2 regions of the Candidatus Thiodiazotropha sp. AKAK3 genome follow, and region 2 is predicted to be linked to the other one. Evidence: predicted binding sites of a transcription regulator. Region 2 holds the regulator's gene; the other holds the start of a gene.
The links. The regulator FNR, encoded in region 2, switches genes on or off when oxygen is low (the NO sensors DNR and NnrR bind a similar motif). The targets are predictions, from matches to a motif close to TTGATNTANATCAA.
Positions count from the first base shown of each region.

Region 1: a site for FNR is predicted at 5,609-5,622, ahead of AC4IE7_RS15305 (cytochrome-c peroxidase). Genes of this name have one in related genera too.

Region 1 is NZ_JBSYOQ010000059.1:161,812-169,423, reverse strand. It holds gene AC4IE7_RS15320 (TRAP transporter substrate-binding protein) at 1-708, opposite strand, end outside; gene uvrD (DNA helicase II) at 971-3,127, opposite strand; gene glk (glucokinase) at 3,246-4,232, shown strand; gene AC4IE7_RS15305 (cytochrome-c peroxidase) at 4,398-5,387, opposite strand; gene AC4IE7_RS15300 (Fur family transcriptional regulator) at 5,689-6,117, opposite strand; gene AC4IE7_RS15295 (rubrerythrin family protein) at 6,393-6,809, shown strand; gene AC4IE7_RS15290 (heterodisulfide reductase-related iron-sulfur binding cluster) at 6,887-7,612, shown strand, end outside.
Region 2 is NZ_JBSYOQ010000077.1:209,524-217,135, forward strand. It holds gene AC4IE7_RS21235 (sulfur globule family protein) at 336-695, shown strand; gene fnr (fumarate/nitrate reduction transcriptional regulator Fnr) at 1,077-1,835, shown strand; gene dnaQ (DNA polymerase III subunit epsilon) at 1,875-2,576, opposite strand; gene rnhA (ribonuclease HI) at 2,576-3,016, opposite strand; gene AC4IE7_RS21255 (class I SAM-dependent methyltransferase) at 3,076-3,837, opposite strand; gene AC4IE7_RS21260 (lytic transglycosylase) at 4,263-5,942, shown strand; gene AC4IE7_RS21265 (ribonuclease H) at 6,055-6,243, shown strand; gene katG (catalase/peroxidase HPI) at 6,300-7,612, opposite strand, start outside.

The sequences.
Region 1 (7,612 bases), on a different contig from region 2:
AAAATAGTAATATTTTGCCGCTTTGAAGAGACCGAAGGCCAGGTCATTATATGGATTGACCCACTCGGTGGCATCGATTGCACCAGATTGCAGGGAGGTAAAAAGCTCACCACCAGGTAGATTGACCGGTGTCCCTCCAGCCCGTTTAAGCACTTCACCACCTAAGCCGGGGATGCGCATTTTCAACCCTTTCAGATCAGCAACACTATTGATCTCTTTATTGAACCATCCACCCATCTGCATACCGGTGTTGCCACCAGGTGCAGGTATCAAACCAAAGGGCTTATAGAGTTCTCGCCACAGCTCCAGTCCACCGCCGAAATAGAGCCAGCCATTCATCTCCTGGGCGGTAAGCCCAAAGGGGACAGTGGAGAAAAACTGTGCGGTTTCACTCTTACCTTTCCAATAATAGGCCGCGCCATGTCCCAACTCTGCAGTTCCACTGGAGACTGCATCGAAAACTTCAAAAGCTGGAACCAGCTCTTTTGCGCCATAGACTTTGACGTGCATGCGCCCGCCACTCATCTCATTGATGACTTCGGCAAGTTTGTTGGCGCCAGTTCCGAGGCCAGGAAAATTCTTTGGCCAGGTGGTGACCATCTTCCATTTGATCTCAGCTTTAGCTTCAGCCATACGTGTAGTAGACAAACCCACACCGGTTGCCAACGCACCCACGCCAACCTTTGTTATAAATTCACGACGTTTCATCTAACCCTCCTCTCTTTTTTATTCTCTCTGATGCGGTTGCTGCTCAACACCCAGCGCCCAACCGAAACGACTATTGTGGCTCAGTAGATCGATTCAGAGCTAAGCTGAACGACTTACGCACCATACTAGTGGTGCGACACTATTACCCCTATCAGGGATGAATTGCAAAACCTGTAGGGGCCGGCTCTGGCACTCTACCTGAGATGCTTTTATTTTTATTCACAACCAGTTGCGAGCTTAAAGACCAGCTTGGAGAGCTGCGTCAACAGGGAGATAGATTGGCATAGGCCACCACCAGCCATTTGCTGCCAACCTCCTCGAAGTTAACCTGAACCCTTGCACTCTGTCCCTCTCCTTCAGCATTCAGTACAACACCCTCACCAAATTTTGCATGGCAAACCCGCTGCCCCAGATCGAAGCCGCACAACTCAGTCGTTTCGAGATAGGGTGAAGCACCATAGATTGGCTGACTGACACTGGGGCCAGCGCGTACCTCCCGCATCAGTTCCGCCGGAATCTCGCGGATGAACCGGGAGGGCAGGGGATAGCTTTCGCTACCGTGTAATCGCCGACTCTCTGCATGACTGAGATAGAGCATTTTCATCGCTCGCGTGATGCCGACATAGCAGAGCCTGCGCTCCTCTTCGAGTCGCGTGGGGTCGTCTGCTGACATGCTGTGAGGGAATAGCCCCTCCTCAACACCAACCAGAAACACCAGTGGGAACTCAAGCCCCTTGGCTGAATGGAGGGTCATCAATTGCACACAATCCTCAAACGGGTCTCCCTGGGACTCACCTGCCTCCAGTGCAGCATGTGATAGGAAGGCATCTAGCTCATCCAACTCATCATCATCTGCCCACTCAAACTGACGCGTGGCGTTGACCAGCTCTTCAAGATTCTCTTTTCGATCAACGCCTTTGCCATCTCTGCTTTTTTCAAAGTGAGCGGGAAGACCGCTGGCAGTCAACACCTGATCGACCTTCTCAGCCAGGGACAGATCACCTGTATCCACCTTGAGCTCTTCCACTAAATCAATGAATCGCTGAAGCGCGCTGGCGGCACGTTTCGTCATTCCACCACCCTTCAAAAGATCGACAGAGGCCTGCCACAGTGAGCAGTCAAACATCCGCGCATGACTGCGCAGTGCCTCCATGGTCTTCGCGCCTATCCCTCTCGGGGGGGTATTTACTGCACGTTCGAAACCGCTGTCATCATCTGAATTGCTGAGCAGTCTCAAGTAAGCGAGTGCGTCTTTGATCTCTGCCCGTTCGAAAAACCGCAACCCGCCATAGACCCGATAGGGGATGGTAGACTGGATCAGCGCCTCTTCAAAGAGACGGGACTGGGCAGTAGTCCGATAGAGAATCGCAACCTCGGTACGGGCATGCCCCTCCTCGATGAACTGGCGAATTCTCTCTACCACAAAACGCGCCTCATCAATCTCATTGAAGGCAGCGTATAGATTGATCGGCTCTCCATCACTGTCTTCTGTCCAAAGCTGCTTTCCTAGGCGTGAGGGGTTGTTGTTGATCAGCGCATTTGCCGCATTCAGAATATTACCGGTTGAGCGGTAGTTCTGTTCCAGACGAACCAGCTTTGCGTTTTGGAAATGTGACTGAAAGCTTTGGATATTCTCGACCTTGGCACCACGCCAACCATAGATCGACTGATCATCATCTCCGACAATGAAGAGGTGACTCTTTGAACCTGCCAGCAGACGCAGCCAGGCATATTGAATGGTATTGGTATCCTGAAACTCATCCACCAGAACATGCTGAAAACGATTCTGATAGTGCTGCAACAGATCCGGACGATCACGCCACAGCTCATGAGCCCTTAGCAGCAGCTCAGCAAAATCTACCTGACCACCCCGCTCGCAGGCCGACTGATACTCTTTATAGATCTGAATCATCTGCCGTTGGTATGGATCACCACCATCATCCAGGTGTTGAGCGCGCAGCCCCTCATCCTTACGGCCATTGATATACCATTGAACCTGCCGGGCCGGCCAACGCGCCTCATCTAGATCGAGACTCTTCAACAGCCGTTTGATCATGCGGAATTGGTCGTCTGAGTCGAGTATCTGGAAACTCTGAGGCAATCCAGCCTCTTTCCAGTGGGCACGCAACAGTCGATGAGCCAGACCGTGAAAGGTACCGACCCACATCCCTCCAAGAGGTTGGCCCAATAGGGATTCAATGCGCTGGCGCATCTCTCTGGCCGCTTTATTGGTGAAGGTAACCGCCAACAGAGACCAGGGGGTTATCTGCTCAACCGCCAGTAACCAGGCGATTCGATGTACCAGAACCCGGGTCTTACCGCTTCCGGCGCCCGCAAGCACAAGCAGACTGCCGACTGGGGCAGTTACCGCCTCGCGTTGTGCCTCATTGAGAGGATCAAGTATGGGAGAAACATCCATCCGAGTATGATACTAGTGTTTCATCCTAGAATCCGCAGTTGAGCATCGATTTATCAGAGATATCGGCGGTCCACTGATTTTTTAGGTTCAAATAACAATATAACCAGCGAGGTCAACCATGCAGATATTGGCAGGCGACATTGGAGGAACCAATACCCGGCTCGCGCTGTTCGACACCTCTAGCCCAACCTGGCCAAAAGCGACCATCGAAACCAGCTATCCCAGCCCGGCACACCCCTCGGTCGAATCGATCCTGGAACAGTTCATCAGTCAACATAGACTCAGCAACATAGATCGCGCCTGCTTTGGTCTGGCTGGGCCTGTTATCGATCAAGTTTGCGAAACCACCAATCTGCCCTGGCGAGTTGTTGCCGCCAACATAACCCAACAGTTCTCTTTCAAACAGAGCTGGCTGCTGAATGACCTGGAGGCAAATGCCTGGGGTATAGAGACCCTGGAGAGTAGCGATATCTTCACCCTTAACCAGGGTAGTGATAGTGCAGCTGGAAACCGCTCTATCATCTCCGCAGGCACCGGTCTGGGTGAAGCTGGGCTGCTGTGGGACGGCAATAGATACCACCCCTTCCCTTCAGAAGGTGGGCATACAGACTTCTCCCCCAGCTCAAATCTGGAGTATGCACTCTACGAACACCTTGCCGGACACTATGGACATGTCAGTTGGGAACGAATCATCTCTGGCCCAGGCCTGGAGATGTTATATCGTTTTATAAGCAATTATCGAGCAACCACAACACCGGACTGGCTACAGCAGCAGATGAACAGCATCGGGGTTGCACCGGCAGTTTCCGGGGCTGCAATGGATAAAAGCGATGCCATCTGTGAGGAGACACTGGATCTGTTTATTCATCTTTATGGACGGGAGGCCGGCAATCACGCTTTGAAGATCATGGCCACCGGAGGCGTCTATCTAGGAGGCGGTATTGCCCCCCAGATCCTGCCCCTGTTAAAAGAGGGAGGATTTATGCGGGGTTTTCTCGATAAAGGACGCATGCAGCAGTTGGTGGCTTCAATGCCAGTAAAAATAATACTCAATGACAAGACAGCACTCTTGGGCGCAGCACACTATGCATCTTTGCAGAATTGATGCGGTAATTTCTCCCTCGTGTTGATAGTCAGAAACTTGTTTCTGACTATCAACACGAGGGTTCTGGAGAACTACAAGCTGTTGCCGAACTTGCTACAAGCTGCAATCACACCATGGCCCGATTGGCGCCATGGTGTGATTCAGGTGGACGGTGTAAACCGCTACTTAGTCGAAAGGTTTGGGTTGCGGTGTATTATCGGTTGACGGCGGTAGTATAGGCATCAGAAATGAGGGTTGATCCCCTGTCAGCGTCTTCAGAAAGAGAACAATCTGCTCATTCTCATGTTTGCTGAATTTGCGCCCAAGCTGCAGCCTGCCCATGATATCTACCGCTTCCGTCAGGGTCTCTGCCTCGCCATCATGGAAGTAGGGATAGGTCATTTCCACATTTCTCAAGGTGGGTACTTTGAATTTAAAGCGATCTGCATCCTTGCCGGTTACCCCACTCAGGCCCTCTGCAGAGCTTTTGGTTTTATAGGCTTCAACCAGACCCATTTTTTGAAATGAGTTACCGCCAACTGCCTCTCCATTGTGGCATGCTGTACAGCCGCTCTCTTTGAATAGTTTATAACCAGCCAACTCTTGCTCGTTCAGCGCAGCCTTATCACCCAACAACCACTTGTCAAAATCGGCATTTGGCGTCACCAGGGTCTTTTCAAACTCTGCGATTGCCTGAGTGACCTCATCAATGGTGATCTTGTCGACACCGAAGACCGCTTTGAACTCCATGACATATTGCGGAATCGACTCAAGCACTTCAATTGCCAGGGTATGGGTGGCTGCCATCTCCCCCGGATTGGCGATAGGCCCGCCGGCCTGCGCTTTCAGGTCTGCAGCCCGCCCATCCCAGAACTGAGCCAGGTTAAGACTGGAATTCAGCACTGTAGGTGCATTAATCGGTCCCTGTTGCCAGTTATGACCAATTGAGGTTTTAAGGTTATCGGTTCCGCCCATGCTCAAGTTGTGGCACGAATTACATGAGATGAAACCAGACTTGGAAAGACGTGGATCAAAATAGAGTTTTTTACCTAACTCAACCTGTCCTAGATTGATATTCTGCACCGGTTTTATAGGCTTTATCGGCTCTTCCGCCGCTGTTACAGAAACTGAGACACCCAATAGCACACAGACAATTATTGTAAGTTTAAAATTCATATCCCTTACCTACTCGTTCATTATGACATTTAAGACCATCCTCATAGAGAGAAACGCAGTTTCACTTGCAAATCAGCTGGGTGACACGGCAATTCCCACATTTAAATTGTTATCGTTTTTTTAGCCACACCTTCCACACTTCAACCCACCACTAAATTAAACAGCGTGGGTAAACCATGAAAAGCGCAGGGTTAATTTAGAATTAGTCTAAATCTAAAACAATGATGTAGGTCAATTGATCACATCGCTTCTGTTATGAAGGCGAATCTATGAAGTGCAAACAAGCAGATGCCAGGCTAGATCAGGGGCTCTTATTTTTAACCCGTATGACCAGGTCAAGGATCTCCATGGACGTTCCGTCAGGTAAGTTCGGACCTAAGAAGTGTGGTGCTAAATGCTCTTTGATGTCGATCAAATCCCCGGTATCGACATTGTAGAAGTGATGATGGTGACTGTTATTGGAGTCATAGAAAGTACGAGTGGCATCGATGAATATCTCCCGAATCAACTTCTTTCGGGCAAAAAGTCCCAAGGTATTGTAAACCGTTGCCTTGGAAACTCGACTTCCTGATTGCTGAACTGCATCGAACAACTGATCAGCCGTCACATGCTGGTTCCGTGCAAAAAGAACATCCGCAATGATGCGTCTCTGTTTTGTCGGATTAACCCCGTGTGAATACAACATTTCAGTGATGTTGCGATTCTGTTGGATCTGATGTTGATCTTCCATTTCCACCTCGCCAAAGTAAGTCCCCCCGCGGAAGACTACCATAAGCGTGACTAAACTCTCAAGAAAACAGAGGATTATGACTAGATACTCATTTTCGACTGTTCGCCTGAAAAACAGCGCCAGAAAGGTGTAAACTAATATTAGGCAAAAGCTATCAATACCATCGAAAAGACCATTCGCTTCCAATCATTTTTAGATCTATTCTAATCATCAGCGGAGAGTTAATTTGACTCATCGTAAAAATCCACAATAACCATCATTTCGGAGAACCAGATATGGAACTCAAAGGTAGTAAAACCGAGCAAAACTTAAAAGACGCATTTGCCGGAGAATCTCAAGCCAACCGTCGCTATCTCTACTTCGCAGGTAAAGCGGATATTGAGGGTTATAACGATGTCGCGGCTCTGTTTCGCTCAACCGCAGAAGGTGAAACCGGACATGCTCATGGCCACCTTGAATACCTCGAACAGTGCGGCGATCCAGCTACCGGTCTGCCGATTGGCGCAACCGGAGACAATCTGGCGGCGGCAGTTGCAGGTGAGACCCACGAATATACCGATATGTACCCAGGTATGGCTAAAACTGCCCGTGATGAGGGATTCGATGAAGTAGCTGATTGGTTCGAAACCCTTGCAAAAGCAGAGCGATCTCATGCCAACCGCTACCAAAAGGCCCTGGACGAGATGGAATAAGCCCCCTTTAAGGAACAGGCTTAAACCGATCAGGCGGCCTCCAATGGGGCCGCCGAGCATCAACCAGGAGCACATTCATGGCAGCACCCACCGGTCAGAGAGAAGGCAACCTGGAAGCCCCTACAAGGCATCCAATCGACTGGAAGAATCCAGAATACTACAACCAACAGAAACTGATGGAGGAGCTGGAACGGGTCTTTGACCTGTGCCACGGATGTCGACGCTGCGTCAGCCTCTGTCAGAGCTTTCCAAGCTTATTCGATCTGGTGGATGAATCGGAGACCATGGAAGTCGATGGGGTTGCAAAAGAGGACTATTGGCAAGTGGTAGACCACTGCTATCTGTGCGACCTCTGTTACATGACGAAATGTCCCTATGTACCGCCTCATGAATGGAATATCGACTTTCCTCACCTGATGCTCAGGGCCAAGGCCGTCAAGTATAAGAACGGCGACGTGAAACTGCGTGATCGGCTACTTACCAGCACAGACAATCTTGGCAAACTGGCAGGCATACCTGTGGTTTCAGGTGTCGTCAACCGATTCAATAAAACAAAAAATTTCCGTGAAATTCTCGACCACGCTTTGGGTGTTCACCCTGAAGCTAAACTACCGGAATTTCATAGCAAGCCACTACGCAAACGCCTGGCAGAAAAAGTTTCCATTGAAGCGCAAGGGGTACCTGCCGGTAAAACCAATGGCAAAGTAGCCCTGTTTGGTACCTGTTATGGCAACTACAACGAACCCCATGTTGGAGAGGATCTTGTCGCTGTGTTTGAGCATAACGAGATCCCGGTGACCCTT
Region 2 (7,612 bases):
GTAACTCGGAACTCCCCAGAGATTTCCATCAGATCGCCCCTGAGAGCTGCTTGCTCAGGATCCAAATAGATCGAATCAAATAGACAAGATTGCCATGAAATCGTCTCCATACGGGGCTCAATAATTCGATTGATTATAACTGACCAGGGTCTATAATCGATTGGCGTGTTACGCAAATAACAACTACTGAGGCAAGTAGAACTTTACCCTACAGTCTGCCCCGTAACATGACAGACTTGGCGTGAAGTCCTTAACCATTGCATGATGGAGGCTGTAAGGCCGCTTTTCTACATCACCGATGTAGTATGAAAACAATCATTTGAGAGGAAGAAAGCATGACTAAATTTGCTAAAGTTCTGAGCATCGCGGCACTCGTAGCTGTGTCTACCAGTGCATCTGCCTGGTGGGGCAACGGCCCATGGGGCGGCAACCGTGGTTATAACAACGACGGCTACGGTGACGGCTATGGTGATGGCTCTGGTGATTTCAGCTTTGGCATGAGCGGCAACGCCCGTGGTTCTGGCTATGGTCGTGGTAATAACTACTACCGTGGCTACAACAATGGCTATGGTCCTTATGGCTACGGCGCTCCTTATGGCTACGGCGGCGCTCCTTATGGCGCACCATATGGTGGTGCTCCTTATGGCTATCCAGCACCTCCTGCAGCTGCACCCGCTCCTGCTCCGGCTCAATAATCAGGCCGATCAATAGCAGAAAAGCCGGCCTTCAGGCCGGTTTTTTTATTCGGCGACAGACTAAAAATCAATGATCCAAAGTAATAAAAACAGTAAAACCACTTGATCCACATCAAGAATTTCTGGAAAAATAGCTCGAATTGCCAGCCCACCAACAATTAAACATGGACGAAATAGGGTAGATTGGGAGACATTAAGCTGTATCAGCCTGGCATATGCGCCTGGTAAAGCAGCTTTTAATGTTTTTATTTGGCAAAACCGCCTCTGAGCAAAGCTAAATTCAGGGTGAGAGAGGACAATTCAAGGGTAAGAAATGCCTTAAACACTAACTGGGTGCACAATACATTGCCTATATAGCACCTGCCATGCTGGAGCGATTACTTGACTAGTAGAAAAGTCGTATCATTTGAAAACATCAAGGTCGCCTGTAAAAACTGCAGCCTTGCCACCCTATGTCTCCCCATGGGGCTGACTCCGGACGATGTCGAACGCCTCGATGGCATCATCAAGCGAGGCCGCCCCTACCATCGAGGAGATCATCTCTACCGCGGGGCAGACAAGTTTCATAGCTTACGGGTTATAACAAGCGGTTCGGTCAAGACCTACAGCCCAAATGAGGATGGTGGAGAACAGGTATTGGGATTTCATCTTCCCGGCGAACTTATTGGCCTGGATGCAATCCAGGACGATAGCCACACCTGCTCAGCCATCGCCCTTGAGACTACAGCGGTATGTGAAATCCCATTCTCCCAGCTGGAATCTCTGAGCTGCATAATGCCCAGTCTGCAACACCAGATGTATCGCCTGCTCAGTCGGGAGATAGGTCAGGAGACGGAAATGTTGACGCTACTGGGTAAAAAGAGTGCCGAGGAGCGCTTAGCAACCTTCCTACTCAGCTTCTCAGAACGATTCAAACAACGGGGTTTTTCTGCCAGCGACTTCTTTCTCAGTATGTCACGCCATGAAATCGGTAACTACCTCGGTTTAGCAGTCGAGACCGTGAGTAGACTCTTTACCAGGTTTCAGGATGAAAACCTGCTTCGAGTAGAGCGGAAACATGTACAGTTACTCGACATACCGAGGTTGTATGACATCGTGCAAGGCTGCGATAGCGCCAAGTCCACACAATCCAGAGGTTAAATCCAGACTTAAGGGCACAAGCAATTATTAGAGACGCCCTTAACTGTTAAGCCAAACGCACCTTTCGCCCATCTCCTCAAGTTGACGCTCATGGGCTTCAATCTCTTCAGCGCCGGCAACAACCACTTTGAGAGGGGGACGGCCGGCTGACAGTCGGCGGATATTATCAACCGATTGCTCATCACCATCCTGCTGCCCAAGATCGTCATCCAAAACCAGCGCCGTCTGTCCACCGGTCATCATCAAATAGACATCGGCGAGTATTTCAGCATCCAGTAACGCCCCATGCAGCTCACGATGGGAGTTATCGATATCATAGCGTCTGCATAATGCATCAAGGCTGTTTCTCTGCCCTGGATGCATCTTCTTTGCCATGATCAGCGTATCGGTAACAGCACACAGTGCATCGATGCGCTGCGGGTTTTCCATCAACCTCAATTCATGATCAAGGAATCCGACATCGAATGGTGCATTGTGGATAATCAATTCAGCACCACGCACATATTCGATGAAGTCAGTCACCACATCACAGAATTTCGGCTTGTCGGCGAGAAACTCATTGGTGATACCATGCACCTCAATGGCCCCCGCATCGATCTCTCGATCTGGTTGCAGAAACTGATGGAAGTTATTACCTGTCAATCTTCGGTCAACCAGCTCAACACAGCCGATCTCTATAATTCTATGTCCCTGCTCTGGCTCCAGACCGGTGGTTTCTGTGTCGAGTACAATCTGGCGCATCATGACAACATCTCCTGAATACCCAGATTAGCCAGTTCATCTGCCAATTCATTCCCTGGATGACCAGCATGTCCTTTTACCCATTGCCAATCCACATCATGTTTACTTACTTCACTATCCAATTCCCGCCACAAATCAACATTTTTTACCGCCTTGCGTGCAGAGGTCTTCCAACCATTTCTCTTCCAGCCGTGGATCCACTGGGTAATGCCGTTTTTTACATATTGTGAATCGGTAGTCACTTGCACCTGACTGGGCCTTGTCAGCTCCTGTAACCCCCGAATTACCGCAAGCAGCTCCATCCGGTTATTGGTAGTGCCAGGCTCACCGCCATACAGTCTCTTTTCATGGCCTGCATAGCGCAGTACAACCCCCCAACCACCAGGTCCAGGATTCCCTTTACAGGCGCCATCACTAAAAAGTTCTACTATTTGAGTCATTTATACTTCTTAAAAATCCGTTAAGAGATAGGGTTTCTTATGCTTAACAGGCCTGATCACTAAGTCCCATTCCTGATTGTTGGTTCTGCTGCAGTGGGTAAAACACGTTTTTTTACCGACCATTTCGGGCGAATGTGTGTAAGAGTAACCACGCGCTTTACGGCCAATATGATATACACCCCACCAAAATTCGGATAGAGATTCTCCCCGAGCTGCTCCAGAAATTGGAGTCTCTGACTAATACCGGGTCTTTGGATCGGTGGCCTGTAATTAAGAAAGTGAATATCAAGTAGATCAAAGCCTAAAAGTGACAGCCAATCCAAAACCCTTCGACTGCTGAAAAAGTGACCACACCAAGGCGGTATCGATGACCTCAACCTAAGCAGTCTTACCCCTCCCCAGAGGCTCCAGGGGTTGAACCCAGTGATCAGCAGCTTCCCCTCGGGAATCAAAACCCGCTCCACTTCACGTAACACCTGGTGGGGATCAGAGGAAAAATCCAGGGTATGGGGTAGTAAAATACCATCCACACAGTCGCCAGCAAATGGCAGCCTATAAGGTTCAGCCTGCAGATCAACGTTTTTTCCACCTGGCGTAACCCCCATCACAATCCGGTTCCGCGCAGGACTCACCCGCAACAGGTCTTCATCCTGCTTCAAATGGCCGATCTGCACCACATGATAGCCAAACATTGCGGAGATGTGCTGCTGAAGATATTCAGACTCTTGAGCGGCCAAACTCTCTCCAAGCTGACTATTGAACCACTCCTGAATGTGACTCTGTTGGCAAGATCGAAGTTTTAACCGCCTGAATTCTCTCATCTATAAAGGTATCGACTTTGCTACCGACACTAGTGTCAGGTAATCTGTGTTTTTGAGCGCTGTCCTGGAAGCTGGTAGCAACGACTGGCGCTCAGCTATCGTCTGTCTGTTATTGTGACAACACAAATGTGGATTTGAGCGGCTCTGGTAGTGAGTGAATCTGGTTTGATGTCTCATTTTATCGATCGACGACCGCGTTGCGATTTGCCATTTCGGATCTAATGCTCCATATGGATGGTGATGTCTCTTCGACAATCATTGCATAAGCAATCCCTGGTATGCAGCCCTAAGAGATGCTCAGCAAGTTGAGGCACCACGAAACAGATCCTGATCTCTACACAGATTGCAACTGGTGGCCGCTTGTCAGGAGTTCATTACATGGAAATCATACACGGCTTTATTTTTATTTTCTTTCAGAATTCAGTATGCCTAAGTTACCAACCAATTCACCCGATTTTCTCTCAAATCCGCTTCTATTGTTCATGAACCTGATCTTCGCCTGCCTGTTGACAGCCTGTCAGTCACTGCCAAACCCCGGGCAGGAATCCGCACTGGTTGAGGTTCCCCTTGACACCATCTCAACCGAGGCCCTGCAAACTCAGCCGCTAACAGAGGAGAAGCAGGTAAGATCGGAGCAGATGCCTGAAGTTGCTGAACAATTGCAGGAGGTTATCGCTTCCCTACCTGACCCTGAGCCAGAACATATCTGGGATAGGATGCGTGACCAATATAAGCTTTCAATCCCAAGCAACCCCCGCCTCACCAGAGAGCTGAACTGGTATAAAAAACACCCTAAATATTTACAACGAATTCAGGAGAGAGCCGCACCTTTTCTCTATTTTATTCTGCAGGAGATCGAAAAGCGGGATATCCCGACTGAAATCGCCCTTCTGCCCGCAGTTGAGAGCGCATTTCAGCCTTTTGCCTACTCACCTGGCAGAGCAGCAGGCATCTGGCAATTCATACCGTCAACGGGACGACACTTCGGTCTCAAGCAAAACTGGTGGTATGACGGACGCAGGGATGTAGTCAGGTCAACCCGCGCAGCGCTTGATTACCTCACACGTCTGAACAAGCAGTTCGATGGAGACTGGGAACTGGCTCTGGCTTCATACAACTCTGGCGCTGGTACCGTAAGGAGCGCGATCAAACGCAATATCAAGAGAGGAAAGCCAACCGATTTCTGGTCTCTCAAACTGCCTGACGAGACCAGTGCCTATGTCCCCCGACTGCTTGCTTTAGCCCAGATTTTCAAGGATGCCGAGAGCTATGGATTTGACCTGTTAGCCGTCCCCAATGAGCCCTATTTCTCCACGGTTGACATTAAATCCCAACTCGACCTTGCCCTTGCAGCTGAAATGGCTGATATACCCATTCAGGAACTCTATCTGCTGAATGCTGGTTTCAATCGCTGGGCCACAGACCCTGATGGTCACCATCAGTTGACCCTACCACTGGATAAGATTGATCAGTTCAAACAGAAACTTGCAGCTTTGCCCGCTGAAAAACGCCTGACCTGGAAGCGGTATAAAATCAAGTCCGGTGATTCCCTCAGCGTAATTGCCCGTCGACACGGCACCTCAGCAAAACTGATTCGGCAAGTGAACAAAATTAGCGGCAATAGGATTCGGGCAGGCAAACATCTGCTGATCCCCGTATCCAGCAAGAACCTGGATCACTATGTATACACACAGGATCAACGTAAATCTGCGATACAAAACCGTTCAAGAAAAGGTGTAAAACAACACTATCGGGTAAAGTCTGGTGACACGCTTTGGGATATCGCCAAAGCACACCACGTCAGTTACAAAAAACTGGCCAGCTGGAATGGTATGGCACCAGGTGACCCTTTGAAAACAGGACAAAAACTGGTCATCTGGACGTCCAAATCAACTTCAAAAATTTCACTTCTTGATCTGCAACCTACAGGCACTCAAAGTCGGCTGCACTACAAAGTAAGACGGGGTGACTCCCTCTCTCGCATCGCACAACGCTTCAAAGTCTCAGTGGCAGACCTCAAACGCTGGAATACTATCAAGGGGAAATATCTGAAACCTGGTCAAAGTATCAAGCTGTATGTTGACGTCACTGAACAAACACTCTGACTTATGTTTCCTTTCTTTGATTCAAATCAACGGATGATCGGTATTTTTTGACTCCAAGACCGAGCTAACAGACTATCGGCAGACCACTATTCGTGTAAATGGGGTCACGACTATGAGTAATGAATGTCAGTTGAAAGAAGGGGCTGAACTCAACCTGCCTGACGTCGAAAAGATCGCTTTGGCGTTAAAATCTCTGTCGGTCTACTCAATGCTGGCCTATGAGCATGATGATGACCCTGAAGATTTGGATGACGTGGTTCAGGATGGTCTGGATGCGATTGATCGCCTCTTTAACTGCTGAGCCGACCCCCTGATATTTTATCAGGCCACATCCTGTGGCCTGTATACCAGGTTAAATCAAGCAAGATCGAATCTATCCAGATTCATCACCTTGTTCCAAACCTGGATGAAGTCATGCACGAACTTCTCTTCTGAGTCAGCAGCAGCATAGACTTCCGCCAACGCGCGCAATTCTGAATTTGAACCGAATACCAGATCGACACGCGTAGCGCTCCACTTGGATTCACCAGTTTTCCGGTCAACCCCTTCAAACAGATCCTCATCTGCAGAGAGCGCACGCCAAGCAGTCCCCATATCGAGCAGATTGACAAAGAAGTCATTGCTCAGCACCTCGGGGCGATCAGTGAAGAGACCGTGAACACTCCCTTCAAAGTTGGCCTTGAGAACACGCATACCACCAATTAGCACTGTCATTTCTGCAGGGGTCAAGGTCAGCAGCTGTGCCTTATCCACCAGCATCTCTTCTGCGGAAACGGTGTATCTCCTCTTCATGTAGTTGCGGAAACCATCAGCTTCCGGCTCCAATACAGCAAAAGATTGCTCATCTGTATCTGCTTGGGAGGCATCCATTCGACCAGGGCTGAAGGGAACCGTTACATTATGCCCTGCCTGCTTCGCTGCCTGCTCAACTGCGGCACAACCGGCCAATACAATCAGATCCGCCATTGAAAGCGGTTTTGTGAAATCACTCTGGATCTTCTTCAGGGCATTCAACACCTTCTGCAACTGATCCGGCTGGTTGACCTGCCAATCCTTCTGCGGTGCCAGGCGAATACGGGCACCATTGGCACCACCTCTCATGTCTGAGCCACGATAGGTTGATGCAGAGGCCCAGGCGGTTGAAACCAATTCGGCGACTGAGAGGCCAGAATCGAGGATCTCACTCTTAAGATCTGCAATATCCTGCTGATCAATCAGTTCATGATCTACAGCAGGAATCGGATCCTGCCAGAGAAACTCCTCTTGAGGAACTTCACAACCGAGATAGCGTGCACGAGGCCCCATATCTCGGTGAGTCAGTTTGAACCATGCCCGTGCAAATGCATCAGCAAACTGATCTGGATCCTCATAAAAGCGTCGTGCAATTTTTGTATATTCAGGATCAAATCGCAGCGCCAGATCAGTTGTCAGCATAGTCGGGGCATGCCGCTTTTCAGAGTCATGGGCATCAGGCACTGAATCGGCACCTGCACCGTTCTTTGGTATCCACTGATATGCACCAGCTGGACTTTTAGTCAATTCCCAATCGTATCCAAACAGGTTCCAGAAGAAGTTATTACTCCACTTGGTTGGTGTGGATGTCCAGGTAACTTCGAGGCCACTGGTGATCGTGTCGCCTGCTTGACCTGAACCATAACCACTCCTCCAAC